3 regions of the Pseudomonas sp. S1_G07 genome follow, and region 2 is predicted to be linked to each of the others. Evidence: riboswitches for the same ligand, from Rfam matches in the RefSeq annotation. Region 2 holds a riboswitch; each other region holds the start of a gene.

What was found. Region 2 has a riboswitch for cobalamin ahead of cobW (cobalamin biosynthesis protein CobW). Riboswitches for the same ligand answer to the same signal wherever they lie in the genome.
Positions count from the first base shown of each region.
Region 1: another riboswitch for cobalamin. It lies ahead of cobO (cob(I)yrinic acid a,c-diamide adenosyltransferase); the one in region 2 lies ahead of cobW (cobalamin biosynthesis protein CobW).
Region 3: another riboswitch for cobalamin. It lies ahead of AB4O05_RS22820 (ABC transporter substrate-binding protein); the one in region 2 lies ahead of cobW (cobalamin biosynthesis protein CobW).

Region 1 covers NZ_CP162778.1:5,387,671-5,397,793, reverse strand. The annotation lists gene AB4O05_RS24545 (AI-2E family transporter) at 1-635, shown strand, start outside; gene hda (DnaA regulatory inactivator Hda) at 838-1,542, shown strand; gene AB4O05_RS24535 (C40 family peptidase) at 1,756-2,385, shown strand; gene AB4O05_RS24530 (C40 family peptidase) at 2,530-3,066, shown strand; gene AB4O05_RS24525 (PQQ-dependent sugar dehydrogenase) at 3,149-4,462, opposite strand; cobalamin riboswitch at 4,562-4,807, shown strand; gene cobO (cob(I)yrinic acid a,c-diamide adenosyltransferase) at 4,887-5,498, shown strand; gene AB4O05_RS24515 (cobyrinate a,c-diamide synthase) at 5,495-6,874, shown strand; gene bluB (5,6-dimethylbenzimidazole synthase) at 6,871-7,521, shown strand; gene cbiB (adenosylcobinamide-phosphate synthase CbiB) at 7,518-8,426, shown strand; gene cobD (threonine-phosphate decarboxylase CobD) at 8,419-9,408, shown strand; partial or broken gene AB4O05_RS24495 (cobyric acid synthase) at 9,405-10,123, shown strand, end outside.
Region 2 covers NZ_CP162778.1:3,641,997-3,652,119, reverse strand. The annotation lists gene cobN (cobaltochelatase subunit CobN) at 1-2,797, opposite strand, end outside; gene cobW (cobalamin biosynthesis protein CobW) at 2,801-3,862, opposite strand; cobalamin riboswitch at 3,956-4,156, opposite strand; cobalamin riboswitch at 4,198-4,406, shown strand; gene AB4O05_RS16775 (CbtB domain-containing protein) at 4,504-4,692, shown strand; gene AB4O05_RS16770 (CbtA family protein) at 4,704-5,408, shown strand; gene AB4O05_RS16765 (cobalamin biosynthesis protein) at 5,405-5,797, shown strand; gene cobM (precorrin-4 C(11)-methyltransferase) at 5,869-6,615, shown strand; gene nfuA (Fe-S biogenesis protein NfuA) at 6,864-7,448, opposite strand; gene AB4O05_RS16750 (fatty acid cis/trans isomerase) at 7,543-9,837, opposite strand; gene metH (methionine synthase) at 10,002-10,123, shown strand, end outside.
Region 3 covers NZ_CP162778.1:5,016,574-5,026,696, reverse strand. The annotation lists gene AB4O05_RS22865 (HD domain-containing phosphohydrolase) at 1-1,159, shown strand, start outside; gene AB4O05_RS22860 (nucleotidyltransferase family protein) at 1,215-1,778, shown strand; gene chrA (chromate efflux transporter) at 1,813-3,024, opposite strand; gene tspO (tryptophan-rich sensory protein TspO) at 3,207-3,647, shown strand; gene AB4O05_RS22845 (alpha/beta hydrolase fold domain-containing protein) at 3,647-4,561, shown strand; gene AB4O05_RS22840 (DUF6678 family protein) at 4,542-5,000, opposite strand; gene AB4O05_RS22835 (hypothetical protein) at 5,217-5,441, shown strand; gene AB4O05_RS22830 (ABC transporter ATP-binding protein) at 5,782-6,546, opposite strand; gene AB4O05_RS22825 (FecCD family ABC transporter permease) at 6,543-7,535, opposite strand; gene AB4O05_RS22820 (ABC transporter substrate-binding protein) at 7,532-8,542, opposite strand; cobalamin riboswitch at 8,658-8,851, opposite strand; gene AB4O05_RS22815 (DNA/RNA non-specific endonuclease) at 8,889-9,818, opposite strand; gene AB4O05_RS22810 (M4 family metallopeptidase) at 9,954-10,123, shown strand, end outside.

The DNA.
Region 1 (10,123 bases), 1.7 Mb from region 2:
CCAGCCTGGCACTGATCGGCTGGCTGACCAACCTGGTGCTGATCCCGGTGGTAGCGTTCTACTTGCTGCGGGACTGGGACATCATGATGGCCAAGATCCGTAGCCTGCTGCCGCGTGATCGCGAGGCGCGCATCGTCTCCCTGGCTGGCGAGTGTCATGAGGTGCTGGGCGCCTTCGTGCGTGGCCAGTTGCTGGTGATGCTGGCGCTGGGGGTTATCTACGCCGCCGGCCTGATGGCCATCGGCCTGGAGCTGGGGCTGTTGATCGGCCTGATCGCGGGGCTGGCCGCCATCGTGCCGTATATGGGGTTCGTGATTGGTATCGGTGCGGCGCTGGTGGCCGGGTTGTTCCAGTTTGGCGGCGACCTGTACCCGATGCTGGGGATTGTCGCGGTGTTCATGGTGGGCCAGGCGCTGGAGGGCATGGTGCTGACGCCATTGCTGGTGGGTGACCGGATTGGCCTGCACCCCGTGGCGGTGATCTTTGCGATCCTGGCGGGCGGTGAGTTGTTTGGCTTTACCGGCATCCTGCTGGCGCTGCCGGTGGCGGCGGTGATCATGGTGCTGGTGCGCCATGTGCACGATCTGTACAAGGATTCCGAGGTGTACACGGGTATTGAAGACCCCGAGCTGTAATCGCTCGGTCACAAACCCGGCTTCGGCCGGGTTTGTAGTTTATGGCCCGTGCCGTCAAACAATTTGCGCGAAACCGGCAAGTTAACGCAAACCTTTGATTTTGCTTGTGGTCTGCTGCATTGTGCGCCCGGCGTCACGGGTATAAACTTTGCAAACTTTACACAGAGGCCACTAACGGTTCGATGGGAGCCGTTCAGTCAGCATGAAACCGATTCAGCTGCCCTTGGGTGTGCGTCTGCGTGATGACGCCACCTTTATCAATTACTACCCAGGCGCCAATGCCGCTGCACTCGGCTATGTCGAGCGGCTCTGCGAAGCCGACGCCGGGTGGACTGAAAGCCTGATCTATCTGTGGGGCAAGCACGGCGTGGGGCGTACCCACCTGTTGCAGGCCGCCTGCCTGCGCTTCGAGCAAATGGGCGAGCCAGCGGTGTATCTGCCCCTGGCCGAGTTGATGGACCGCGGTATCGGGATTTTCGACAACCTGGAGCAATACGAACTGGTGTGTCTGGACGACCTGCAAGCGGTCGCCGGCAAGGCGGATTGGGAAGAGGCGCTGTTTCATCTGTTCAACCGCTTGCGCGACAGCGGCCGACGCTTGTTGATCGCCGCGTCCACCTCGCCACGTGAGCTGCCGGTCAAGCTGGCCGACCTCAAGTCGCGCCTGACCCTGGCGCTGATTTTCCAGATGCGCCCGCTGTCCGACGAAGACAAGCTGCGTGCCCTGCAACTGCGTGCGTCCCGCCGCGGCCTGCACCTTACCGACGAGGTGGGGCACTTTATTCTCACCCGTGGCACCCGCAGCATGAGCGCATTATTCGATTTGCTCGAACAGCTCGACCAAGCCTCTTTGCAGGCCCAGCGCAAGCTGACCATTCCCTTCCTTAAGGAAACCCTCGGCTGGTAGCCAAGCCTTTGCTTACGGGGCTTTCGGCAAAATACAGGCGCCATAAAACCCGCGTTTGGGCCGGTTTTGCCACGCGAAAGACGCCTAGGGGGAGTTAAGGGCTTAGATGTCAGCGTCCAAACAAGAAGTCACAAAGAGCGCGATTGAATTTGCAAATCGATGTGATAGAAGGCATAGTCTCGGCTTCTTTACACATCAGCCACGGTCGTGCCCATGCTAAATCGCTTCGCACCCCTCGTGCCTCTCGCACTCGTTACCCTGTTGTTTGGTTGCGCCTCCCACCCTCAACAGGTGGCAGAACAGCAAAAACTTCAGGTTCAAAATCAGGCTAAATTTGTTGCTGCACAGTCTGCTTCTGTTTATGAAGAAGAGGTAGCAACTGAAAAGGAACTGGCCGATTTCTCCGGCAACAAGCCTTACCAGCTTCCAGTTCTGGCCGACAGCATTCTTGAACGCGGCATGTCCCTGATCGGTACCCGTTACCGTTTCGGCGGTACCTCCGAAGCCGGTTTCGACTGCAGCGGTTTCATCGGTTACCTGTTTCGTGAAGAAGCTGGCATGAACCTGCCGCGCTCCACTCGCGAAATGATCAACGTGAAAGCACCGTTGGTCGCGCGCAACAACCTCAAGCCCGGTGATCTGCTTTTCTTCAGTACTGCAGGCCGTGGTCGTGTCAGTCACGCCGGTATCTACCTGGGTGACAACCAGTTTATCCACTCCAGCAGCCGTCGCAGTGGCGGTGTTCGAGTCGACAGCCTGGGCGACAGCTACTGGAGCAAAACCTTCATTGAAGCCAAGCGTGCACTCGCCATGGCCCCAACGACGGTTACAGCCAGTAAGTAAAGTTAAAGTGATACTTGAAGTTTGACGTGTAAGCGCTAGAATCCCTGGACATTGTTGTAATCCGTTCGCGCGAGCTTTGCTTGCGCGTTCTGGTTTTCAGCGTTCGGCAGCGATAGCCGCATCCAGACCAGGATTGTTCTGCACATGTCGACCTCAGCCCGCCTGATCCTTATTCTCTGCGCCGCGCTTATCAGCGCCTGCGCCAGCCGGCCGCCGCCCGCTCCCATTGCGGTCAAGCCCAAGCCGGTCTTCAACTATTCCAGCCAAAGTTACTCGCCTGCCGCCGAAGATGTGCTCTTTCGCGCTCTGGGCCTGGTCGGCACGCCTTATCGTTGGGGCGGCAACACGCCGGATTCGGGGTTCGATTGCAGTGGCCTGATCGGCTTTGTCTTCCGTGACGCCGCCGGCATCTCCCTGCCGCGCACCACCCGCGAACTGATCGTGATGCGTGCCCAGGATGTCAGCGAACAGAACCTGCAGACCGGCGACCTGCTGTTCTTCGCCACCGGTGGTGGCTCGCAGGTCAGCCACGCCGGGATCTACGTCGGCGAGGGGCGCTTTGTGCATGCGCCGCAGACCGGCGGTACGGTGAAGCTGGACACCTTGTCCAAGGCTTATTGGCAGAATGCCTATCTGAGCGCCAAGCGCGTGTTGCCAGCAAATCTGGCACGAAATCCCTAAAAGCAGCGATAAGCTTCAAGTTGTAAGCTGCAAGAGGGTGCACCGCCACCTTGCAGCTCCAGGCTTGAAGCTTGCGGCTTCGCTACCTAGCGGCCGACACCCGCCACACCTTGTTCCCCACATCATCCGCCACCAGCAAATCCCCCTGCTTGTCGATCACCACGCCCACCGGCCGGCCCATGGCGTTCTCATCCTTATCGAGGAACCCGGTCAGCACGTCCACCGGCTGCCCGTTAGGCTTGCCCCCCTCGAATGGTACGAAGATCACCTTGTAGCCACTGTGCGGCTTGCGGTTCCACGAACCGTGCTGGCCAATAAATGCGCCATTGCTGAACGGCGCTGGCAGTTTGCTGCCCTCGGCGAAGGTCAACCCGAGCGAAGCCGTATGCGGGCCTATCGCGTAGTCCGGCGCAATCGCCTTGGCCACCAGGCCCAGGTTCTGCGGGGTGACGCGCACGTCCACGTGTTGCCCGTAATAGCTGAACGGCCAGCCATAGAAGCCGCCGTCCTTGACCGAGGTGATGTAGTCCGGCACCAGGTCGCTGCCGATCTCGTCGCGCTCATTCACCGCCGTCCACAGTTTGCCACTCTGCGGTTCCCAGGCCATGCCATTGGGGTTGCGCAGGCCAGAGGCGAAAATGCGGTGTTGGCCGCTGGCGCGGTCGACCTCCCAGATCGCTGCGCGCCCCTGTTCCGCCTCCATTCCGTTTTCGCCCACGTTGCTGTTGGAGCCCACGCTCACATACAGCTTGCTGCCGTCCTTGCTGGCCACCACGTTTTTCGTCCAGTGATGGTTCAGCGGGCCGCCCGGCAAGTCGACGACCGTGGTGCCTGGGGCTTTGATCGCGGTTTCGCCCGGCTGATACGCAAAGCGCAGCAGCTTGTCCGAGTCGGCCACGTACAGGTCATTGCCGACCAGGGTCATGCCGAACGGCGAATTGAGGTTTTCCAGGAACACCGTGCGCGTTTCGGCGACGCCATCGTGGTCGGCATCGCGCAGCAGGGTAATGCGGTTCGGGCTTGGCACCCCGGCGCCGGCACGCCCCATGACCTTCTCCATAACCCAGCCGCGCACGCCCTTGGCGTCGTCGGGTTTGGGCGGTGCGTTGGTTTCCGCCACCAGCACATCGCCATTGGGCAGCACATACAGCCAGCGCGGGTGGTCGAGGCCCTCAGCGAACGCGGCCACTTGAGTGCCGGCGGCGGCCGTCGGTTTCGCGCCCTCGGGCCAGCCGATGGCCGGCGCGATGTTGACGGTGGGGATCAGCGTCTTGTTCGGCTCCGGCAGTTGGGGCGAAGGCCCGGTGCCCTCGGACACCTGCAAGGTGGAGCTTTCGCCGCAGGCCGTGAGGGTGCCGGCGAGCATGATCAGTAGGGCGAGTCTGGTTTTATGCATGGTGTTCTCCTTAATACCTGTAAGGGTAGAGGAGATCAGCCGTGCGTTGGTTCCAGTGCAAGGCCAGCTTTAATTGACGCTCCACCCCCAACCCACTAACCTTCGCGGCTTGTTCCAGGTGCTCTGTGACCTGTGGGTCGACAGAGTGAAACAGGGAAGCCGGTGAGTGAGCGCACTTATACACAGTGTCGCCGCGATTCCGGCGCTGCCCCCGCAACGGTAAATGAGTCAAAACGCTGCCTTTTGCCACTGTATCGCGTGCGATATGGGAAGGCGCAGCGTGGGCCTGTTCTCTCCAGAACGCCACTCATGAGCCCGGAGACCGGCCTGGCTCATTCAACAGCATCACGGTGGGCGATGCTTGGCTGTCTGTTTTCTCTTTTTCCTGCCCGCCGTTTTTGTCCAGCCCCAACGGAGAGCTGCCATGACCGATACCCCCGACCGCGACGAACGCCATCTGGCGCGCATGCTGCGCAAAAAAGCCGTGATCGACGAGCGCATCGCCAATTCTCCCAACGAGTGCGGTTTGCTGCTGGTGCTGACCGGCAACGGCAAAGGCAAGAGCAGCTCGGCGTTCGGCATGCTTGCCCGCGCCATGGGCCATGGCATGCAGTGTGGCGTGGTGCAGTTCATCAAAGGGCGCAACAGCACCGGCGAAGAGTTGTTCTTCCGACGCTTCCCCGAGCAGGTGCGCTTCCATGTGATGGGCGAGGGCTTCACTTGGGAAACCCAGGACCGCCAGCGCGACATTGCCGCCGCCGAGGCCGCCTGGGCCGTGTCGCGGGCATTGCTGCAAGACCCGAGCGTCGGCCTGGTGGTACTGGATGAACTGAACATCGCACTCAAGCACGGTTACCTCGACCTGGACCAGGTCCTCAGCGACCTGCAAGCCCGGCCGCCGATGCAGCACGTGGTGGTCACCGGCCGTGGGGCCAAGCCTGAACTGATCGAAATGGGCGACACCGTCACCGAAATGGGCATGCTCAAACATGCGTTCCAGGCCGGTATCAAGGCACAGAAGGGCGTCGAACTTTGAATCAGCCCCGTCATTGCCCGGCCGTATTGATCGCCGCACCGGCGTCCGGCCAGGGTAAAACCACCGTCACCGCCGCGCTGGCCCGCTTGCACCGCAACCTGGGGCGCAAGGTGCGCGTGTTCAAATGCGGCCCGGACTTTCTGGACCCGATGATTCACGAGCGCGCCAGCGGTGCGCCGGTGTATCAATTGGACATGTGGATGGTGGGTGAGCAGGAAAGTCGCCGTCTGTTGTGGGAAGCGGCGGGGGAGGCTGACCTGATCCTGATCGAGGGCGTGATGGGGCTGTTCGACGGCACCCCTTCCAGCGCCGACCTGGCACGCCACTTCGGCGTACCGGTGCTGGGCGTAATCGACGGCACCGCCATGGCCCAGACCTTTGGTGCCCTGGCCCTGGGCCTGGCGCGCTATCAGCCGGACTTGCCATTCGCCGGCGTGCTGGCCAACCGCGTCGGTACCCTGCGCCATGCGCAGCTGCTTGAAGGCAGCCTTACCGAGGGCCTGCGCTGGTATGGCGCGTTGTCCCGCGAAACCGGTATCGAATTGCCCAGTCGTCACCTGGGCCTGGTGCAAGCCAGCGAACTGAACGACCTGGACCTGCGCCTGGACGCCGCCGCCCAGGCGCTGGGCAGCAGTTGCGAAGTCGCGCTGCCGCCGCCGGTGACCTTTGTCGCGCCGCAAGTGATCGAGGCCCAGCCGTTGCTCGCCGGCGTGCGCATTGCTGTCGCCCGTGACGAGGCGTTTGCCTTCACCTATGGCGCCAGTCTCGATCTGTTGCGGGCGATGGGGGCTGAGTTGACGTTTTTTTCGCCGATTCATGACCGCCAATTGCCTGACGCCGACAGTCTCTATCTGCCGGGTGGTTACCCGGAATTGCACCATCAGGCGTTGTCGGAAAATACCGCGATGCTCGCGGCCATCCGTGCCCACCACTTGGCCGGCAAGCCGTTGCTCGCCGAGTGTGGCGGTATGCTCTACCTGCTGGACTCGCTCACCGACGTCGACGGCAACCGCGCCCAGTTGCTGGGCCTGTTGCAGGGGGATGCGGTGATGCAAAAGAAACTGGCGGCCCTGGCCCTGCAAAGCGTCGAGTTGCCCGAAGGTGTATTGCGCGGGCATACCTATCACCATTCCCTGACCAGCACCGAGTGGCAGCCGATTGCCCGTGGCCTGAGCCCCAATGGTGGGCGCGGTGCCGAGGCGGTGTATCGGCAGGGGCGGATGACCGCGTCCTACGTGCACTTCTACTTCCCGTCCAACCCGGCAGCGGTCGCCGCACTGTTTACGCCGGCGCTCACCGTTGATCGAGTTGAACCCCAACCCAATCAGCACTGCACATCCCCTGTGGGAGCGGGCTTGCCTGCGAAGAGGCCATGACTGACAACGCATTCCCCCAGGCCGACCGCGATGCCGTCTATCGCGCCATTGCCGAGCGCCGCGACATGCGCCACTTCAGCGGCGGTACGGTGGCCCCTGAACTGCTGCACCGCCTGCTCCAGGCCGCGCACCAGGCGCCGAGTGTCGGCTTGATGCAGCCGTGGCGTTTCATCCGTATCAGTGACCGCCCATTGCGTGGGCAAATCCAGCAACTGGTGGAAGAAGAGCGCATGCGTACCGCCGAGGCCTTGGGCGAGCGCTCCGATGATTTCATGAAGCTCAAGGTCGAAGGCATTCACGACTGCGCCGAAGTGTTGGTGGCGGCGCTGATGGATGATCGCGAGCGCCACATCTTTGGCCGCCGCACCTTGCCGGAAATGGACATGGCGTCGCTGTCCTGTGCGATCCAGAATCTGTGGCTGGCGGCCCGTGTCGAGGGGCTGGGCATGGGCTGGGTCTCGCTGTTCGAGCCTCAGGCCCTGGCTGACCTGCTGGGCCTGCCGCCCGGTGCCAAGCCCCTGGCCGTGTTATGCCTGGGGCCGGTCGCCGAGTTTTACCCGGCACCAATGTTGCAGCTCGAAGGCTGGGCCGAACCGCGGCCACTGAGTGACCTGTTGTACGAAAATAGCTGGGGAGTGAGTCAATGAGTGTGGCCTTGCTGTGCTTCGCCGCAGTGGCGCTGGATGCGCTGCTGGGGGAACCCAGGCGCTGGCATCCGCTGGTGGCGTTCGGCAATTTTGCCGGGCGCATCGAGCAGCGTTTCAACAGCGGTGGGCGTGGCTGGCGCAGCCATGGCGTGACCGCTTGGTTTATCGCGGTGGTGCCATTGACGCTGCTCGCCACGGCCTTGTCGTGGGCGCCCTATATCGGCTGGGTCCTGGAAATTCTGGCGCTGTACTGTGCCCTCGGCCTGCGTAGCCTCGGCGAACACGTGATGCCGGTGGCCCAGGCCCTGCGCAGCGATGACCTGGAGACGGCGCGCACCCGCGTGAGCTACCTGGTGAGCCGCCAGACCAGCGAGCTGGACAGCACCGAGGTTGCCCGCGCCGCCACCGAATCAGTCCTGGAAAACGGTAGCGATGCGGTGTTTGCCGCGCTGTTCTGGTTCGTGGTCGCCGGCGTGCCGGGCGTGGTGCTCTATCGCTTGAGCAATACCCTTGATGCCATGTGGGGCTATCGCAATGAACGCTTCGAGCGCTTCGGCTGGGCGGCGGCCAGGATCGACGACGTGCTGAACTACATTCCCGCCCGCTTGGTGGCATTGACCTACGCCGTGCTGGGCAAAACCCGCTTGGCGATTAAATGCTGGCGCACCCAGGGCCCGACCTGGGACAGCCCCAATGCCGGGCCGGTGATGGCCGCTGGTGCGGGGGCATTGGGGGTTGAACTGGGTGGTGCCGCGATTTATCACGGTGAACTGCACCAGCGCCCAACCCTGGGCGAAGGGCCGGCGGCGGATGCCGATGCCATCGACCGGGGCTGGCAACTGGTGCAACGCGGCGTATGGTTGTGGTTGCTGATCCTATGCGCGGGGGCGCAATTCTATGCTTGAGCACGGTGGTCGCTTGCGTAAGGCATCCATTCAATACGGGATTGCCGAGGCCGATTGGCTCGATCTTTCCAGTGGCCTCGCCCCTTGGCCTTGGCCGATCCCGGAGATTGCGCAGCGTGCCTGGGCACGCCTGCCGGAAAACGACGACGGCCTGGAGCAGGCCGCCAGTGAGTATTACGGCGCGGCCCACCTCTTGCCGGTGCCCGGCTCACAGGCGGCGATCCAGTTACTGCCGCGCCTGCGCCGTGCCGGCAAGGTGGGCGTATTGTCGCCGTGCTACGCCGAGCACGCCGAAGCCTGGCGCCGAGCCGGCTACGTGGTGCGCGAAGTGCAGGAGCAGGAGGTCGACTTCTTCCTCGACGGTCTCGATGTGCTGGTGGTGGTCAACCCCAATAACCCCACGGGCCTGAGCCTGCCCCCTCAACGCCTGCTTGACTGGCACTCGCGGCTGGCCCAGCGCGGCGGCTGGCTGGTGGTGGACGAAGCGTTCATGGACGTCACCCCGCAATTGAGCCTGGCGAGCCGGGCCCATCAGGTCGGCCTGATTGTGCTGCGTTCGTTCGGTAAATTCTTCGGCCTGGCCGGTGTGCGCCTGGGTTTCGTGCTGGCCGATCGCCGGTTGCTCAAGTTGCTCGCCGAACAAGTCGGGCCGTGGGCGGTCAGCGGGCCGACGCGGGCACTGGGGCAGGCGTGCCTGCGCGACACCGCCGGGCACGCGCGCCAGCGAGCGCGCTGCATCGAGGCCAGCCAGCGCTTGTTTGAGCTGCTGAAGCACCATGGCTTTGAGCCGCAGGGCGGTTGTGCGCTGTTCCAATGGCTGATCACCCCGCATGCCGAACGCATGCACGAGTTCATGGCTCAGCGTGGCATCTTGCTGCGCCTGTTTGTGCATAACAGCAGCGTGCGGTTTGGCCTGCCCGACACCGAGCCCGACTGGCGCCGCCTCGACGAGGCCCTGGCCGCTTACAAGGACGCTTCATGAGTACGCTGATGGTGCAAGGCACCACCTCTGACGCGGGCAAAAGTACCTTGGTGACGGCGCTGTGCCGTTGGCTGGTGCGCCAGGGCGTGGCGGTGGCACCGTTCAAGCCGCAGAACATGGCCCTCAACAGTGCCGTGACCGCCGAAGGCGGCGAGATCGGCCGCGCCCAGGCGGTGCAGGCCCAGGCGGCCAACCTGGCGCCCCATACCGACATGAACCCGGTGCTGCTCAAGCCCAACAGCGACACCGGCTCCCAAGTGATCATCCATGGCCGCGTGGTCACCAGCATGAACGCCGTGGCCTATCACCACTACAAAGCCATCGCGATGCAAGCGGTGCTGGCTTCCCATGCGCGGCTGAGCGAAACCTACCCGGTGGTGGTGGTAGAAGGCGCGGGCTCGCCGGCGGAGATCAACCTGCGCGCCAATGACATCGCCAACATGGGCTTCGCCGAGGCGGTTGACTGCCCGGTGCTGCTGATCGCCGACATCAATCGCGGCGGGGTGTTCGCCCATCTGGTCGGTACCCTGGAATTGCTTTCGCCCAGCGAACAGGCGCGGGTCAAAGGCTTCATCATCAACCGCTTTCGCGGCGATATCGCGCTGTTGCAGCCAGGCCTGGATTGGTTGGAGGCACGCACCGGCAAGCCGGTGGTGGGCGTGTTGCCCTACGTGATGGACCTGCACCTGGAGGCCGAGGACGGCATCGACAGGCG
Region 2 (10,123 bases):
TGCCGGTGGCCCATACCGGGCGTACGCCCATCAGCGCCATGGCCTGGGCGATGTCGTCGCCGCCAGTGCGCATGGTCGCCGTGCCCCACACCGACAGGCCGAGCTGACGCAGGTGGTCGCCGTGGTCCTGCAAATGCCGTTCAAGCATCAGGTTGGCCGACTGAAAGCCGATGCGCCACGCGGTGGTCGTGGGCAGGTTGCGCACGTCAACGGTGAAGAAATTACGCCCGGTAGGCAGCACATCCAGGCGCCCACGACTCGGCGCACCGCTCGGGCCGGCCGGCACAAAGCGCCCGCCGAGGGCATCGAGCAAACCGCGCATTTCCGCCGGACCGCAGGCATCTAGGCGCGGCGCGACGACGATGCGCAGGCTTTCGATCACCGCCTTCACCGCCTCCCAGCCAGGCTCTTCCAACTGTTCGAGCGGGCCTTCCAGCGCCTGTTCGATCAAGCGCGCGGCATACAGCTCCAGGCGCTCGCGGGTATCGCCAGCGGTGCGCCACAGCTGCGTATCGATCGCCTGCAACATCGCCGGGCGGCGCCCGGCCCAGGGTTCGGACAAGGCGCAGTCCAACGGGTCGAAGCCCAGTTCGAAGGCTTTGGCCAGCGCCCGCAGCAGGCTCGATTGCGGGCCACGACCGTCGCCACGGGGAATACGCAGCAAGGCCAGCAAGGTATCGATGCGCAAGCGACCTTGCGGTGATTCGCCAAATATATGCAGGCCATCGCGGATCTGCGATTCCTTCAAGTCGCACAGGTAGGTGTCCAGGCGCGGCAGCCAAATGGCCGCATCCGCGTCTCCGTCCAGTTCAAGCTCCTGGTCGATGCGGGTTTCACGCACCAGCTTGAGAATGTCTTTTTGCAGCTCACGGGCGCGGCGCGGGTCAAGCAGTTGCGCCTCGTAGTACTCGTCCGCCAACAGCTCCAGGTCACGCAGCGGGCCGTAGGTTTCGGCACGGGTCAGCGGCGGCATCAGGTGGTCGATAATCACCGCCTGGGTGCGCCGCTTGGCCTGGGCGCCCTCGCCCGGATCGTTGACGATAAACGGGTAGATATTCGGCAACGGGCCCAGCAATGCGTCGGGCCAGCAGTTTTCCGACAGGCCCACGCCCTTGCCCGGCAGCCATTCGAGGTTGCCGTGCTTGCCGACGTGGATCACGCCATGGGCGCCGTAGGTGTGGCGCAACCAGAAATAGAACGCCAGGTAGCCGTGGGGCGGCACCAGGTCCGGGTCGTGGTACACCGCGCTGGCATCCACCTGGTAACCCCGCGCCGGCTGGATGCCGACGAAGGTCAGGCCCAGGCGCAGGCCGGCGATCATCATGCGCCCGTCGCGGAACATCGGGTCGTTGTGCGGCGTGCCCCAACGCTCAAGTACGGCCTGGCGATTGGACTCAGGCAAGCGATTGAACATCGCCTCGTAGTCGTCCAGGCCGAGACTTTGATGACAAGGGCGCAGGTCGAGGCTGTCCAGATCGTTGGTGACGCCGCCGAGCAGTTCCTGGATCAGCGCCGTGCCGCTGGTCGGCAGTCCATCCGGCAGCGGGTAACCTTCGGCTTGCAGGGCCCGAAGGATATTCAGTGCCGCCGCCGGGGTGTCCAGGCCCACGCCATTGCCGATACGACCGTCGCGGGTCGGGTAGTTGGCGAGGATCAGCGCGATGCGTTTATCCGCATTCGGCACTCGCGCCAGCTCGACCCAACGCCGCGCCAGTTCGGCGACAAAGTCCATGCGTTCGGGCGCCGCGCGGTAGCACACCACGTCCGACTGGCTGCGCTCGCTGCGCCAGGCCAGGTCCTTGAAACTGATCGGCCGGCTGATAATGCGCCCGTCCAGTTCCGGCAAGGCAATGTGCATGGCCAGGTCGCGCGGGCCCAAGCCTTGTTCGCTGGCGGCCCAACCAGGCTGGTTGTCCTGGGCGCAAATCGCCTGGATCACCGGGATATTGCGGCGAAACGGCCGCAGATGCGGGGCTTCGGGGCTGGATTGGGCAAAACCGGTGGTGTTCAGGATCACCGCCGCGCCCACCTCATCCAGCAGGTCCTCGACCACCGTCAGGCAGCCAGGCTCTTTCAAGCTGGCCACCGCCAGCGGCAACGGGTTAAGGCCCGCCGCCTGCAAGCGCTGGCAGAACACGTCGATAAACCCGGTATTGGCCGCCTGCAAGTGAGAGCGGTAGAACAACACCGCCGCCACCGGACGGTCGGCATGCCAATCCGCCTGCCAGTCATTAAGGCGGGCATTGGCTTTATGCGGGTGATAAATCGCGGTGCGCGGCAAGGTGTGCGGTTCGGCCCACGGGTAATCGCGCCCCAGGTAACCACTGGCCAGGCAGCGATAGAAATCCAGTGCATTGCCCAAGCCCCCCTGGCGCAGGAACTGCCACAGCCGGTCGCGCGCTTCTGCGCCCACCGTGCTCAGGCCGCTGAGCTCCGGGTCCGGGCGATCATCGCCCGGCACCAGGATCAACGTAACGCCACGCTCGGCCAACGCCACCAGGCGCTCGATGCCGTAGCGCCAATAGCCAATGCCGCCGTGCAGGGAAATCAGGATGACCTTGGCGTGGCGCAGCACCTCGTCCACATACAGGTCGACCGAGGCATGGTTCTGCACCTGCATCGGGTTGGCCAGACGCAGGCTGGGGTAGTCGTCGGGCAACTGCTGGGCCGCTTCGGCGAGCAGCGCCAGGCTGGAGTCGCCGCTGCACAGGATCACCAGCTCGGCGGGGGTTTGCCCAAGGTCGGCAATATTGTCGTCCGCGACGAAACCACCGGGCTGGGTCCTGAGCAGGTGCATGGGTTAAACGCTGAGCGCGGCGCGCAGTTGCGCTTCGAGGCCCGCCGCGTCCAGCGCCTGGCCGATCAGCACCAGGCGCGTGATGCGTGCTTCATCGGCTCCCCAGGCGCGGTCGAAGTGTTTGTCGAAACGCGTGCCCACGCCCTGGATCAGCAGGCGCATCGGTTTGTTCGGGATCGCGGCGAAACCTTTGACGCGCAGGATGCCGTGTTGCACCACCAACTGCGTCAGGGCGTCGAGCAGCAGCGCTTCATCGGCCTGGGGCAGGTCGATGGAAATCGAGTCAAACGCATCGTGATCGTGATCGTCTTCACCTTCATGGTGATGATCGTGATGGCTGTGGCGACCGTCGATATGCTCCTCGGAGCCGGCGCCCAGGCCGATCAGCACCTCCAACGGCAGACGACCGCTGCTGGCCTCGATGATTTTCACCGCCGGCGGCAGCTCCTCGGCAACTTCCAGGCGCACACGGGCCAGGTCTTCGGGGCTGATCAGGTCGGCTTTGTTGAGGATCACCAGGTCGGCGCTGGCCAGTTGGTCGGCGAACAACTCGTGCAACGGCGATTCGTGGTCCAGGTTGGGGTCGAGCTTGCGCTGGGCATCCACTTGATCGGGGAACGCGGCGAAGGTGCCGGCGGCCACGGCCGGGCTGTCGACTACGGTAATCACCGCGTCAACGGTGCAGGCGCTGCGGATTTCCGGCCACTGGAAGGCTTGCACCAGCGGTTTTGGCAGGGCCAGGCCGGAGGTTTCGATGAGGATATGGTCAAGGTCGCCGCGACGCGCCACCAGCTCGCGCATCACCGGAAAGAATTCTTCCTGCACGGTGCAGCACAGGCAGCCGTTGGCCAATTCGTAGACCCGGCCATTGGCTTCTTCCTCGGTGCAACCGATAGAGCACTGCTTGAGGAGATCACCGTCGATGCCCAGTTCGCCGAATTCGTTGACGATCACCGCGATGCGGCGGCCCTGGGCGTTGTCGAGCATATGCCGCAGCAACGTGGTTTTACCCGAGCCGAGAAAGCCGGTAACGATGGTGACGGGAAGTTTGGCCAGTGTTTTCATCGGATGCCCTTGGGGGCGGGCATACGGGACGATAGGCCCTGCGACAGGGCGCAGAAGCGGATTTCGTCACCGGATCACCCCGCCCGGTTGAATTGAAAAATCGCTGACGAGGCAGGTCTCCTGGCTTGGGGCGTGCGGGTCGTGAGACCGGCGCCGGCTGCGCCTTCCCGCCGGTTCAGGCAGTGGCGTGGCAGTCGGATACACCCTTTACAGTTGCGGGGGCAGCCGCGGCTTGAACCGCGTTCCCTTCTTAGCTTCGGCCTGGGCCGAAGAACCTCGAAGGTGCAAGGCTACAGGGGCGCGGTCAATTTGACTACCGTCGCTCTGCATGCTTTCCTACACGCCTTGTTTCGGGTGCCCTTCACAGGGTGAAACGGGAAACCGGTGAGCCATATGCCTGTGGCAAGTCCGGTGCTGCCCCCGCAACGGTAAGCGAGCGAAGCGTCACAGCCACTGTGCTTTTGCATGGGAAGGCGATGCTTTCCGGGCTCAGGTCAAGAGCCCCCTCGCAAGCCCGGAGACCGGCCCGAAAAATCCAGATAACAAACCCGCGGTGGGCGGGCGCTGTTCAGAACTCTGCGTGCCTGGCTCGCGGGGTTTGCATGCGCTCGTTTCGCCCAGAAACCAGAAAGGGACGCGCCATGTCGACCATCAGCAGCACCTCGCCCTCCGCCAGCAGCACCGCCACCCTCAGCCAACGCCTGACCGCCGCCATCGGTGCGTCGATCCTCGGCGCGTGCCTGGTGTATTTCGCCGGTTTCTCGCACATCGAGGCGGTGCACAATGCCGCCCACGATACCCGCCACAGCGCCGCGTTCCCGTGCCACTGAGGCCTGCCGAGATGATCAAGCGCATTGCCCAAACCGCAGGGTTCAGCGGCTTGCTGGCCGCTCTGCTGCTGACTTTGCTGCAAAGCTTCTGGGTGGCCCCGCTGATTCTGCACGCGGAAACCTTTGAACACGCCCCGGCCGCCGCCGAAGTAGCCCATGAACACAGTGCCGGCGCTGCCGCGCACAGCCACGACGCCGAAGCCTGGGAGCCGGAAGACGGTTGGCAGCGCGTGCTGTCCACCACCGGCGGCAACCTGGTGGTGGCGGTGGGTTTTGCGCTGATGCTGGCCGGCCTCTACACCCTGCGCGCGCCCACCCGCACCGCCCAGGGCCTGCTGTGGGGCCTGGCCGGTTACGCAACCTTTGTGCTCGCCCCCACCCTGGGCCTGCCACCCGAGCTGCCGGGCACTGCCGCCGCCGACTTGGCGCAACGGCAGATCTGGTGGATCGGCACCGCCGCGTCCACCGCTGCCGGTATCGCGCTGCTGGTATTTGGCGGCAACTGGCTGCTGAAAGTACTGGGGGTGGCGATCCTGGTCGTGCCACACATCATCGGCGCGCCGCAACCGCAAGTGCATTCGATGCTGGCACCCGAGGCCCTGGAAGCACAATTCAAGATCGCCTCACAGTTGACCAATGTGGCGTTCTGGCTGGCTCTGGGCCTGATCAGTGCCTGGCTGTTCCGCCGTAACCGTGATGATCAATACTGCGCATGACTTACGTGGTCGGCCTGGGTTGCCAGCGGGGCTGTGAGGTTCACACCCTGCTGGCGTTGTTTGATCACGCCCTTGCCGAGGGTGGCGTTGATCGCCGCTGCATTACCGCGCTGGCCAGTCTCGATCGCAAGCAGGATGAGCCCGGATTACTGGCCCTGGCCCGGTTGCTGCAACTGCCCTTGCATTGTTTGAGCGCCGAGAGATTGGCCGTTTATGAACACCGCCTGAGCCATAAGTCTGATATCGCATTTGCCCATACCGGCTGTCATGGCATCGCCGAAAGTGCCGCCCTGGCGCTCGCCGAACAGCTGGGTGGCGCACCCGCCCGCCTGCTGATCACCCGTAGGAAAAACACTCAGGCCACCTTTGCATTGGCCTGCGCCGGTTAAAACTCCGATAATCGCCCTTCCCGATCATGAGCATTGTTCATGCTCGCCCGTTTTTTTGACAGGAACTCTCCATGACCGTCTACTTCATCGGCGCCGGCCCCGGCGACCCGGAATTGATCACTGTCAAAGGCCAGCGGTTGATCCGCCAATGCCCGGTGATCATTTATGCCGGCTCCCTGGTGCCGACGGCGGTGCTGGACGGACATCAGGCCCACCAGGTGGTCAATAGCGCCGAGTTGCATCTGGAACAGATCATCGAGCTGATCAAGGCCGCCCACGCCAAGGGCGAGGACGTGGCACGCGTGCATTCCGGCGACCCGAGCCTGTATGGCGCGATTGGCGAGCAGATCCGCCATTTGCGCGAGCTGGGCATTCCATTCCAGATCATCCCCGGCGTGACGGCAGTCGCAGCCTGCGCGGCGCTGCTGGAGACCGAACTGACCCTGCCGGACATCGCCCAGAGCGTGATCCTGACCCGCTACGCGGATAAAACCCGCATGCCCGCCGGCGAAGACTTCGAGAGCCTGGCCCGCCACGGCACGACCATGGCGATCCACCTGGGGGTCAACCATCTGGAGAAGATCGTCGCTGAGTTGTTGCCACACTATGGCGCCGATTGCCCGATTGCCGTGGTGCACCGGGCGACGTGGCCGGATCAGGATTGGGCGGTCGGAACGCTTCGGGATATTGCCCAGAAGGTCGCGGCCAAGGGGTTCCGGCGTACGGCGCTGATCGTGGTGGGTCGGGTGCTGGCAAACGACAGTTTCAGCGAATCCTCGCTGTATCGCGCCGGCCATGCCCACCTCTATCGTCCGTGATATGAGACATGAACAAACTTGGCTAAGCTACTGATATAACTGAATACATACAAAATAATGTGGGAGCGGGCTTGCTCGCGAAAGCGGACTATCAGTCAAACCATGAAGCGACTGATACACCGCTTTCGCGAGCAAGCCCGCTCCCACAGTTAACCTTCTTTATCAAATAAACATCATAAGACATTGAATTACAGGCACAAAAAACGGCGCTCACGGGCGCCGTTTTTTGTTCGCAGTGAACGCCTTACTCAGTAGTAGGCATTTTCTTTCTGCGTGTGGTCGGTTACGTCACGTACGCCCTTGAGCTCCGGAATGCGCTCGAGCAGGGTGCGCTCGATGCCTTCGCGCAGGGTCACGTCCGCCTGGCCGCAGCCTTGGCAGCCGCCGCCGAATTTCAATACGGCGATACCGTCATCGACCACATCGATCAGGCTCACCTGGCCGCCGTGGCTGGCCAGCCCCGGGTTGATCTCGGTTTGCAGGTAGTAATTGATGCGTTCGTTGACCGGGCTGTCGGCGTTGACGTTCGGCACCTTGGCGTTCGGTGCCTTGATGGTCAACTGGCCGCCCATGCGGTCGGTGGCGTAGTCGACCACGGCGTCGTCGAGGAAGGCTTCGCTGAAGGCATCGATGTACGCGGTGAAGCTTTTCAGCCCCAGGGCGGTGTCTTCAGGCTTTTCTTCACCGGGCTTGCAGTAGGCAATGCACGTCTCGGCGTACTGGGTACCGGGCTGGGTGATAAAGACGCGAATGCCGATGCCTGGGGTGTTCTGCTTGGACAGCAGGTCAGCCAGGTAATCGTGGGCGGCGTCGGTAATGGTTATGGCAGTCATGGAAACTCCTCACAGGCTTGCCGGCAGTTTACGCCAAAATATTACGCAGGTACAAAGTCCTAGTAATTTTGTCGGAAAAGCTCCAGCACACCCGTCAGAGGTTTTCATAGCGGTTCATGTCCAGCACGCCCTCTTCCACCGGCATGGTCTCGTGCAGGTACGCCGAAAGATCATGGAAGTACTGCCAGAACTGCGGATGACTGCGGCGTACTCCCCAATGATCGACGATTTTCTCGAAGCTCTGCGCGTCCCTGGCGCTTTCCATGGCCGCCACAAACGCCGGCACCTGCTCGGCGGGCACATTGAACATGAAGTTCGGATAGCTGGTCAGCACGCCGGGGTATAGGGTCAGCGTGTCCAGGCCCGGCTGGTAACGGTAGGCCTCGCCCAACATGAACGCGACGTTACTGTGGGCGCGGTTACGCAACAGGCTGTAGACCATGCGCTCGCCGCTGGCGGTTTCGATACGCAGCATCGTCGCTTCAGGCAACTGATCGATCACCTTGAGCCCGGCTGCCGGGCGTGAAGTCAGGCGACTGAGGGCCTGTTCCACGTCCTGAAATGCCGGCCCAATGCCATCACGCGAGCAATAGGCGCCCGAGCAACGGTTGATCGGGTCCGGGCTGGCATTGAGCTCGCCGTAACGGGCCAGCAGCTGGTTGGCGAAATCGCGCTTAGGGTCCTTTTTATCCAATTGCAGACCGGTGGGCTTGTCGTCGTCAATCGACTCATAGTCCAGCCACAGCTTGACCTTGCCGCTGTTTTGATACCAATCGTCGAGCAAATCATCGCGCGAATTCGCCGGCATCAGGCGCAGGAAGTTCTGCTCTGCACCGTTGCGGATCAGGTCGAAGTACAACCGGGTCTGGGCCTGGTGGGAGACATTGCCGAAAACGTCGAAGTTGACCACCAATTGGTAGTAGGTGCGCTCCAGCAGCGGGTAATCGAACAGCCACATCGTCTGCGGCACCTCGCCGATCAGGCCTTTGCTCACCGAGGCGCTGTCAAAGTGACGGAAGATGCTCAGCAACGCATTGTCATTACCCGCCCATAGCGTGGACCAACTGGGCGGCGGCAGATCGGCGTAACTGTCACGGCGCAAGGCCTCGTATTCATTCCGCTTATCGCGGTATTTGAGCCAGAGGCTGAGCACGCTGCCCACATCATCGATCTGCCCTGGCATCGCCAATAACGGCGTGGCCTGGCCGCGATACCGCGCATCGGTGATGTACAGGTCGTGGTCCGGGTCCTGGAACAGGGCCCAGAAGTTGTCGCGAATCACATCCGTGGCGATCTGCCCACGGCATACCGGCCCGCGAATAAAGGTGCGCACGAAGTATTCGGCGTTATCGAGCATGAACTGGTAACGCGCTTTGGCCGGGATCGCCTCGAACGTCTCGAAGGGGTTGGCGCGACGGCCGGGCCCGTAACCCGGCAAGGCGTTGACCTGCCAGTCGCCAGCGTAGAACAACCCTTTTATACGTGCCATTTTCTCGGCACTGAGCGGGTAAGTGATATGGGTTTTATGCACGATCACGCCCTGGATCGGCCACAGGCGGTAGTACACGCGGGTGCCGGGGTCATCGTTGGGGCGGCGGGTGTTGATCAGGTCAATCGGCTGGCCGCTGGGGGTGCGCGAACGCACCCACTGGAAGAAATGCCCTGGCTCGCCACCCTCGAAGTACATATGCGCAATAAACAGATGCTCGAACAGCCAGCGAGCCACCAGGCTTTCCCGGGCGCCGGGGGCATTGAGCAGGTTTTCCCACTGCAGCACCTGGGCGGCTTCCGCGGCGCTCGGGGCCACGCCCTGCTGGTCGATCGGCGCGCCGGAGGCCAGCCAGCGCTGCAGGGTCTGGTATTGCGCGTCGCTCAAACCGGTCACGGCCAGCGGCATGCCTTCGTTGGGGTGCGCCCCGGCGTAGTTGTCGAACTCCTCCGGCAGCGGGCACATGTTCTCGCGGTTCAGGCCCAACACAATGTCATCGGGCAGCTTGCCGTTGGGCTGCAACGGCGCACGATGCCGACCCAGTTCCAGCATGCGCGCCATCAGCGCCGCCTGGCTGCCCTGGGCATCCAGTACCGAAGCAAAGCCTTCGCGCTGCCAGGCGGCCTTGCCGAAGGCGTCATAGAACAGCCGGGTCGGCTTGGCCGCCTGGCTGCGATCACCGTCGTAGACCAGGGCCTTGGACGCGCCCCGGGCCGCGCCCTCGCCGCTGCCCAGGTTCAACTGGCAGGCCGAGTCGTAGCAGGCATGGCACGCCACGCACTTCTCGGTGAAGATCGGTTGCACATCCCGAGTGTAGGAAGGCGCAGGGGCGGGATCCTCGGCCTGTGCGGCGGTGCCAATCAGCAAAAGTGCAAGACTGACGATGATGCGATACGACATGAGCCGGGTCCCAATAGGAAGCCAAAATGAAAAAACCTGTCGATTCTACCGATCTGCGGACGGCACCAACATGAACGATATTCATGCAAAACCTGGGCATGCCGCAAATCCGCACAGGTTTGCTATGATCCATGCCCTCCGTAATGCCTGACCAGAGTAGTCCCATGTCCGATCGTAGCGCTCGTCTGCAAGCCCTTCACCACGCCCTCAAGGAACGCATCCTGATCCTCGACGGCGGCATGGGCACGATGATCCAGAGCTATAAACTGGAAGAGCACGACTACCG
Region 3 (10,123 bases), 1.4 Mb from region 2:
GGCGGACGTGCGCGCGGTGCAACGGGCCACGCCCCTGGCGCAGGTGCATTGCGAGGTGTCCGGCGACATCGCGCGGACGTTGGGCCTGAGTGCCAGCGTGGAGCAGGGCCTGCGCAATGTCTTCGAGCAATTTGACGGCGGCGGCCGGCCCTTCGGCCTGCGTCATCCCGATGTGCCGGACGTGGTCTATCAGGTGGTGCTGGCGGGGGACCTGGAGATCCTGTCACGGGTTCATGGGCTCGACGGGGCGTTGCAATGGATTTCGACCCAGCGCAACCAGCGTTATCCGGCCGCATTGACCACCGAGCTCCTGCGGCATGCCGGGGAGTGGCTGGAACAGTTACGCACCGCGCAGGAAGCGCCTGTGTGCAAGCAGCCCGATCAGCGCGAGGTTTCGCTGACGCTGGTGGGCGACGTGATCGACCTCAAGCTGCCGTGGCTGGCCGGCTATTCACGGCGCTCGGCCGACCTGGTGCGCGCCGCGGCGCAGCTTTCCGGGCTCTCGCAAGCCGCTGCCGACCAGCTGGGGCAAGCGGCACTGATACATGGCATCGGCCGGGCAGCGGTGCCCAATCGTGTCTGGAATACCCCCGGCGCACTGCTCGAAGGTGATGTTGAGCAAGCACGCCTGGTGCCTTACTGGACCTCACGTGTCTGCAGCCAAATCCCGAGTCTCGCCGTCGTGGGCCAATTGGCGGCCCACGCCTATGAGCGGCTGGATGGCAGCGGCTACTTCCGCAGCTTGAATGGCGCGGCGCTGTCTGACGAGCAGCGCTTGCTGGCCGCCACACTGGCCTGGGAGGCGCTGCGCAATGAACGGCCTTGGCGGCCGGCGTTCAGCGAGGAGCAGGCGACCCGCGTGTTGCTGGATGAGGCGCGCCAAGGGCGGTTCGATCCCCGCGCCTGCCAGGCCGTTATCGCGGCGGCGCGTGGCGAACTCACGGCGCCGGGCTGCAAGGCGAGCGGCAGCCCACTGACCGACCGTGAAACCGAGATCCTGCGGCGCATCAGCAAGGGCGGCAGCAACAAAGAAGTCGCGCGCCAATTGGGCATCAGCCCCAGCACCGTGCGCACCCATGTCGAGAGTGTCTTTCGCAAACTACAATGCACCACGCGCGCAGCGGCGACGCTCAAAGCCTTGACGTCGGGGCTGATCTGAATGCGCTCGCAGGCACGCTGCTGGCAGTGAAATAACCGACTCCCCGGGACCGCACATGACATTGACCGTCGACACCTTGCTCAACCTGGCCATGGCCAACCCCCTCAACGCCGAAATCACTGCGCGCCTGCCCGACCTTGGGGTGGAGCAGTGCATGCTCACGGCGGGGTGTTTGTTCCAGGCGGTGTGGAATCATCAGTCGAATCGACCCGCCGATCAGGGGGTGAAGGACTACGACGTTTTTTACTTCGACACCGACCTGTCCTACGAGGCAGAGGACGCGGTGATTCGCAGGGCTGAGCGGTTGTTCCAGGGCTTGGGCGCCAACGTGGAGGTCAAGAATCAGGCGCGGGTGCATCTGTGGTACGGGCAGCGGTTTGGCCGGCCATATCCTCAGCTGCACTCGGCCAGGCAGGGGGTGGATCGTTACCTCGTGGCGGGAACGTGCATCGGCCTGGAGATCGCCACGGGCGAGGTGTATGCGCCCTATGGGTTGGCGGATGTGGAGCAGGGGCTGTTGCGCATCAACCCGCTGCATCCGGAGCCGCAATTGTTTGCGCAGAAGGCCAGGAGTTATCAGGAACGGTGGCCGTGGTTGAGGATTGTGGCGCCGGGTTGAAGGCTGCCAAACGAAGCCGCTCCCGCCGTTGGCCTCACCCGACGAGGAGGCTGAGCACCCCTCCCAGTGCGCCGCATGCGAGCACCACCAGCCACGGCGGCAGCTTCCAGCGCATCAGCGCCACCAATGCCAGCAGCGCCAGGCCGAGGTCGTAGGCGTTGAAAATCGCGCTGGTCCACACCGGTTGGTACAGCGCGGCCAGCAACAAACCCACCACGCCGGCATTCACGCCGGCCAATGCGGCTCGGGTGCGCGGGCTGCGGCGCAGGGTTTCCCAGAAGGGCAAGGCGCCGAAGACCAGCAGAAACGAGGGGGCGAAGATCGCCAGCAGGCAGATCAGGCCGCCCAGCCAGCCGTTTGGGGCCGGGGTCAGGGCGGCGCCGAGATAGGCGGCGAAGGTGAACAAGGGGCCGGGCACGGCTTGCGCGGCGCCGTAGCCAGCGAGGAACAGGTCGTTGCTGATCCAATGCGGCGGCACCACTTCGGCTTGCAGCAGCGGCAGCACCACATGGCCGCCGCCGAACACCAGCGCGCCGGCACGGTAGAACGCGTCCACCAGCGCCAGGCCTTGGTTGGGCAGGGCTTGGGCCAGCAGCGGCAACGCCACCAGCAACAGCACAAACAGCAGTAACCACAGGGCGCCGGTGCGACGGCGGATCGGCATGGGCAAGGGTTCGTGCTCGGCGTTCGGCGCTGGCGTGAAGAGCAGCAGGCCGATCATGCCGGCGGCCACGATCACGCCCACTTGGCTCCAGGCGGACGCTGTGAACAACGTCACCCCCGCGGCGATCAGCATCAGGCTCACCCGCGCCACGCCCTGGCACAGGTTGCGCGCCATGCCCCATACGGCTTGGGCGACGACGGCCACGGCAACCACTTTAAGGCCATGCAGCACGCCGGGCGGCAGGGCGCTGTTGTGTTGGGTAATACCCAGGGCAAATACCATCAGCAGCAGGGCGGACGGCAATGTGAACCCAGCCCACGCCGCCAGGGCGCCGCCGTAACCCGCCCGTTGCAGGCCCAGTGCGATGCCCACCTGGCTGCTGGCCGGGCCGGGCAAGAATTGGCACAGTGCAACCAGGTCCGCGTAGCTGTGCTCGCTCAGCCAGCGCCGCCGGCTGACGAACTCGTCGCGAAAGTAGCCCAGGTGGGCGATCGGGCCGCCGAAAGAGGTGAGGCCCAGGCGCAGGAAGATCAGGAACACCGACCAGGGGCTGTTAGAGGGAGCGGCGAGGGGGTTGGCCAAGGTCGGGTTCTCGGATAGGCGCTGAAGCAGGTGATGTGTTCTGGAACCATAACCAATTTTCATGACGCGCAGAAGAGCCGGCCTGCGTGCCATTTTTGGCGCCTTGATTGAATTTATGCGCGGTAGTTTGAGTCACTCAAGCATAGCGTTGCTTTCTGCCGACTCCACCTCAAGGACCGACCATGACCTTTTTCATCTTCCTGCTCGCCTGCGCCGCCGCCGCCAGCACCGGCATCCTCTTCAAGCCCGGTGCGTGGTACGAGTCCCTCGTCAAACCCAGCTTCACCCCGCCCAACTGGCTGTTCCCGGTGGCGTGGACGCTCATCTACCTGTTGCTGGCCTGGGCCGGTTATCGCTTGAGCCTGATCCCCGGCAGCCAAATAGTGCTGGCCCTGTGGGCCGCGCAGATCGCCTTGAATACGCTGTGGACCCCGGTGTTCTTTGGTGCCCATCGGCTGTTCGCCGGGATGGTGATCATTGTGCTGCTGTGGCTTACCGTGGTGGCCATGGTGGTGCTGGCCGTGCGCCTGGACCTGATCACCGGTTTGATCCTGTTCCCGTACCTGGCGTGGCTGTGCGTGGCGGCGGCGTTGAATTTCTCGATCCTGCGCAATAACCGCTGATGGCCTGTCAACCTTGGCCGGCCAGCGAGCCGGAACTGGCGCAGATGCGCCGCTTCAATCAAAAACTCGCGTGGATGCCGCGTTTCAAGATTCGTAATCGGCTGACGCCGCGTTTGATCCAGGCGCTGTGGCGGGTCAGTCAGAGGCTCAAGAAAGCCCCCGTGGCGCACTGCAAAAGGGTGGGCGGCGTCCCCGTACGCATCCTGCGACCCAGCGGCAAGCCCAAAGGCGTGGTGCTGGATATCCACGGCGGCGGTTGGGTCATTGGAAACGCGCAGATGGATGACGACCTTAACCTGGGCATGGTCAACGCGTGCGACGTGGCGGTGGTGTCGGTGGACTATCGGTTGGCGGTGGACACGCCGATTGAGGGGCTGATGGACGATTGCCTGGTGGCCGCGCGCTGGTTGCTCAATGATGAGGAATTCGCGGGTTTGCCGGTCATCGTCGTCGGTGAATCGGCCGGAGGGCATTTGGCGGCGGCGACCTTGCTGGCGCTCAAACAATGGCCGCAATTGCTCGACCGCGTGCGCGGCGCGGTGCTGTATTACGGCGTTTACGATTTGAGCGGCACACCGAGCGTACGCACGGCCGGGCCGGATACGTTACTGCTGGACGGGCCGGGGATGGTCGAGGCGTTGCGCATGCTCACGCCGGGGTTGAGTGATGATGAGCGCAGGCAACCGCCGTTGTCGCCGTTGTATGGGGACTTTGACGGTATGCCGCCCGCGTTGATGTTTGTGGGGGCGTTGGACCCGCTTAAAGACGACACGCTGTTAATTGCGAAGCGCTGGCCGCAGGCGGAGGTCCATCTGCTGCCGGAGTCGGCCCATGGGTTCATTCATTTTCCGGTTGCGATGGCGGAAGGGGTGTTGGTGTATAGCCGACAGTGGATCAGAGATCGCGTTGGGTAAACGTCTGTGCAGGCGGGAAGTCTTCGTAGGATTTTGGTAGGTAACCCCAAATTCTCAGCATGTCAGCCTGTACCTCGAACTCGAAACCAATTTGTGCGACGGCCTTCGATATTTCTTCGGTATGATCAATGTACGTTTGTGGGAGTAGCGCACCCAGGGACGGTGCTAGTTCCCACAAGCCGATATCGAACCATTCGACGTAGGCAAATGGGAACGGCAAGTGGTAGTGCCACTCCACGTCCCATTCCGATATATGTCCTGTGATAGATTTAGAACGATACGGTGGTTGCCAGCCTGAGAGTTGACGGACATGGGTGATCAGTTCGTTCCACTTGGTATTGTTCGCCGCGCTTGCCAGGTTTCTCGCTGCTACGGCAGCTTTTATGATCTTGCGGTTCTTATCATTCTGTCGGGCGTCAGGCCCTGGTAGTTCGTTCATATTCATTCCTGTCGACTCACTCATTTGAATGACATGGTACTGCGGGCCATCCAGTAATTTGAAGGCGATCCAGAATATTGAGACTTCCTTTTTTTCCTCCCGGAATTGTCTGAAAGCGTTACTTGGTTATCTTCGTTGCGAGCGGATAGGGAACTTAAAACCTGATCACCTAGTCGGGTTAATCAGCTGCACCTCTCCCATAATAAGGACGCCGCCATGCGCGCATACACCCTGAACTATCTGTTCAACGATGCACCCCGCACCCATCTGTTTGAACTCAAGCAACCCGATTTGCCCGTGCATGAGGCCGCGTTGCACTTGCTGCAATTGCACTTCGGCGATGCGGAGAATGGCTTGATCATGCCCCCGGCGGATGCGGCGCCGGAGGAAATTCTGGAGCAGGCAGAGGTAGTGGGGATTACGCGGATAGAGGTTGTATGAGCCAAAGATCCAGTAGATTCGAGAAGCATCGCCAATCAATGTAGGCGGCCCCACCACCTCTTCGACGTAGCGCTATCGCGCAGCAAACCGGGACCTCTGTGGCGAGCGGGCTTGCCCCGCGTTGGGCTGCGAAGCAGCCCCAAGACCAGGCGCAGAGGAGTGCCTGATACAGCGCATTCGTCTTCATTAGGGGCGCTTCGCACCCCAACGCGGGCGGTGCGACGATTCGCGAAGCCCGCTCGCCACAAAGCACGGTCGTTTAATTATTTAAAATCAATTAGTTATTTTATGTTTATAAGCGCTGGCTTGCCTGCTCCCGCCGTTGGATTGTGTGAAGCCATTAATTGGAGCGCAACCGCAGGATCTGCGCGCCGTCAAACGGGTCGGTCAGGTAATGTCCCTGCACTCCGAACGTGTCCTGCAAGCGTTGTGGCGTCAGCACCTGCCGCGGTTTGCCCAGCGCCACCAACCGTCCGTGATCCAGCACGGCCAGGCGATCACAGGTCAGTGCCTGGTTGAGGTCGTGCAGGGCGATCAAGGTGGTCACCGGCAAACCCTGCACGCCTTTTAAAATCGTCAGTTGATGCTGGATGTCCAGGTGGTTGGTCGGCTCATCCAACAACAGAATCTGCGGCCGCTGCGCCAGGGCGCGGGCGATGTGCACGCGTTGGCGTTCGCCGCCGGAGAGGCTGCGCCAGGCGCGGTGGCTCAGGTGGGTGGCGTCCACATCGTGCAGGGCCTGCTGCACGATGGCGTCGTCGTCGCGGGACCACGGGCTCAGCGCCGACAACCACGGTGTGCGGCCCAGGGCCACGGCGTCGAACACGCGGATGGCGTCGTCGGTGTCGGCCTGCTGTTCCACCACCGCCAGTTGCTGCGCGATGGCGCGGCGCGAGAGGTCGCCCAGGCGTTGGCCACCCAGGCGTACTTCGCCGCTGGCAGGGGCGCGCAAGCCGGCGAGCAGTTTGAGCAGGGTGGACTTGCCCGAGCCGTTCGGCCCGACGATGCCCAAGGTTTCACCCGGCTGCACCTGCAGGTGGATGTCGCACAGCAACTGCGCCTCGCGCACCTTGAAGCCCAGGCCGGTGCAACTGAGTACCGTCATCGCGCGTTCCTGCGGCCAATCAGGATCAGTGCGAACACCGGTGCACCCACCAACGCCGTGACCACGCCCACGGGGATCACCTGGCCTTTGATCAAGGTGCGCGACAGCACATCGGCGGCAATCAAAAACAATGCACCGCCCAGTGCACTGGCCGGCAACAGGCGCGAATGCCCGGTGCCGAGCAACAGGCGCACGGCGTGGGGGATCACCAGGCCGACAAAGCCGATGGAGCCGACAATCGACACCATCACCGCTGTCACCAGCGCCGCGCAGCCCACCAGCAGAAACTGCACGCGGCGCACCGGGATGCCGAGGGACGCCGCCGAGTCGCTGCCGAAGGTGAACGCATCCAGCGCGCGGCGATGCCACAGGCACACCGCCAGCCCCGCGACCGCCACTGGCACCGCCAGCCACACCGACGGCCAGCGCACGCCGCTGAGGTTACCCAGTAGCCAGAACAGGATGCCGCGCGCCTGTTCAGAGCTGGCCGATTTGGTGATCAGGAACGCGGTGAGGGCATTGAACAGCTGTGAGCCGGCAATACCCGCGAGGATGATCTGGCCGGTGCCGCTGGCCCGCGTGAGCAGAATCACCAGGGCAAACGCCGCCATGGCACCGACGAAGGCACCCGCCGACAACGAAATCAGCCCGCCGCCCACGCCCAGCAACGCCACCAATACCGCGCCGGTCGAGGCCCCGGCGCTGATGCCCAGCAGGTACGGGTCGGCCAACGGGTTGCGCAGCAACGACTGCAAAATCACCCCGCAGGTGGCCAGCCCCGCCCCGCAGGCGGCGGCGACCAGGGCGCGGGTCAGGCGGTAGTTCCACACCACGCCTTCGTCGATGGGGTCCAGTACGTAGCCGGCGGCCCAGAGTTTATTGGCGAGCACCTGCAACACCACGTGTGGCTCGATAGTGGTTTCACCGATGGCCACGCCGGCAAGTACGGCAACCAGGAGCAGCGCGAGGGCGAGTAGGGTGCGGATCATTTGGACAGGTCGTAGCCGTCGATGGCGCCGGCCAGTTGTTCAAGGCCATCGAACGTGCGCAGGCTGGCCTGCAGCGCCAGGGCGTCGAGGATGATGATGCGGTTGTTCTTCACGGCATCCATGTTACGGGTCACCGGGTCGCTGCGCAGGAACGCAAGTTTCTTTTCGTGATCGTCGGCCGGGTAGCGACGGCGGTCCATGCGCGCGATGATCAGGAAAGTGGGGTTGGCCTTGGCGATGGTTTCCCAGCCGACCGCGGGCCATTCCTCATCGGACTGCACCACGTTGTGCAGGCCGAGGGTCTGCAGCATGAATTCGGGAATGCCCTTGTGCCCGGCCACGTACGGGTCGCTGGCCATCTCGGAACTGGAGAACCACACCAGCGCACTGGCGTGCTTGAGGCCTTTGCTGCGTGCGGTAGCGATGGACTTGGCCAGGCGCGCCTTGAGCTCATCGTTCAACTGTTGGCCGCGATCCTGGACATCGAAAACCTGCGCCAACTGGTCGATGCTTTTGTAGATCGCCTCGATGCGGAACGGCTCCAGGCGCGTACCGTCGGCGCCCACCAGGTTGTCCTTGCCTTCGCAATCGGAGGGCAGCACGTAGGTGGGGATCTTCAGCTCGTGAAACTGTTCGCGGGTGCCGACCACGCCTTGCGGGCCCACCACCCACTCCAGCTCGGCGGCCACCAGTTGCGGGCGCTTGGCGATCACCGCCTCGAAGCTCGGTTCGTTATTGGCCAGGCGCTCGATTTTATCGTTCTGCGCCTTGAACGGCGCCAGCACGCTGTTGAACCACAGCGAAGTGCCGACCACGGTGTCGCCCACGCCCAGGGCATAGAGCATTTCGGTGGCGGCCTGGCCGATGGTCACGCTGCGCGAGGGCGCGTGTTGAAAGGTGAGGGTGCTGCCGCAGTTCTCGATCGTCAGCGGGTAATGAGTGGGCGCCGCTTGGGCCAGGGCGCAGAAACCCAGGCCGGTGATCAGGGCGGTAACGCGTGGCAGCATGGGGCGATCTCCGTTTGAACCGTACGTGAAACAGGGGAGGTACGGTTCGGAAATACGCCCTCGAACGCTGCCGATCGGGCAGGCGAGAATGTCCTTCCCGGACACCCCGCCGGTTGGTGATTGTGCTGGGCCGGCAGGTCTCCTGACTGATGCGTCGTCGCCTTGCTCCGGCCTTCCCGGACAGCGTCCAGTGGCAGTGGGGAGCAGGCTCGGCACCTACAGTTGCGGGGGCAGTTTCGCTTGGCGCCGCGTGCGGCGCTTCGAATTCCCTGTTAGTCCCTTACGGGAACCGGCGGCGGTATGGTAGTCGATTAGGCCCTGGCGAAGTAGCCCAAGGCCCGTCGGTTCACAGACGAATGTCCCCAGGCCCCTGGATCAGCGCTTCAATCCGGGTGCCAGTGGCGCGTTCTTCGTTGCTGAAACCATCGTAATCGGCCAGGTTGGCGAAGCGGATGCCGGTCAATTGTTCGATCTGGATCACACTGCGCCGATACGTCCTGAGCTGGCCGAACATCAGGTCAAGCTGACCCAGCTCGCGGCTCTGGTCGATCATGTAGGCACTGGCGCTGGGCTTGCCGTCGTCGCTGAGGTAAGCCACCACCTTCCAGAACGCCTTGGGGATTTTGACGCCCCGGTAGACACGGTCGTCGTCGGCGAACACCGGGCCGCTGAACACCGTGGCCCGGGCTTTCCAGCGCTGGGTGTTGTTGAGGATGTAGTCCTCGAGTTCGAGCCAGGTCTTTTGGTTGAAGCCGCTCATCTGTGGCGAGCAGTTGGTGAAGTGGAAGGTGTCGGCGTTGGCGATGGCCGCCGCGTCGCCCCAGTTGGGGTCCTGGCGCCGCACCAGGTGGCCGCGATCCAGACCATTGCTCGCATAGAGCTCTTCGCCCACCTGCGCGCTGATCGGCAGGCGGCCATCGTAGGCCCAGGTGTCGCTGCTGCGCAGAATGTCCTCGTGCTGGCCGCCATCGATATTGACGCCCACATAGAGCGCCAGTCGTCGGGAGCGAGACATGGTGACCGAGAAGTGCGTGTAGTCCAGGCGCCCTGGTTGCATGTCATCCGCCAGCGTCTCGCTCACGGTGGGCCACGGCACCACGAAGCGGCTGAGGAAGTCTTCTGCGTAGCCCTGCCGGCCCTCCAGCGCTTGCGCCGGGGTCACCCGTGGGCCGCCCGCGCGGGCTTCCAACAGTGTGGGGCTGGCCGCGACCAACGGGTGCAGATCGGCGAGCCGGGGGCGGTGCGACAGGTCGATATTGGCTTTGCGTGCTGGCATGGGATGCTCCTTGCGGGCCTGGAAATAAACACGACTGCAACATAGCTTCATGACAATTTAGTCCATGCACCGACAGCAGGACTATCCTGAAGCGGTCACCCGGACGTAGTCACATGCCAAAAAGGGAGCTAGCCCATGTGTGTTCGCCAGCAACGCAATCCGATCTTCTGCCTGATTCCGCCGTACATGCTCGACCAGATCGCGCGTCACGGTAATAAAGCCCAACGGGAAATCGCCTTGCGTACCCGCGCCAAGGACAGCACGTTCCGCTCTTTGCGCATGGTCGCCGTGCCGACCCGGGGGGC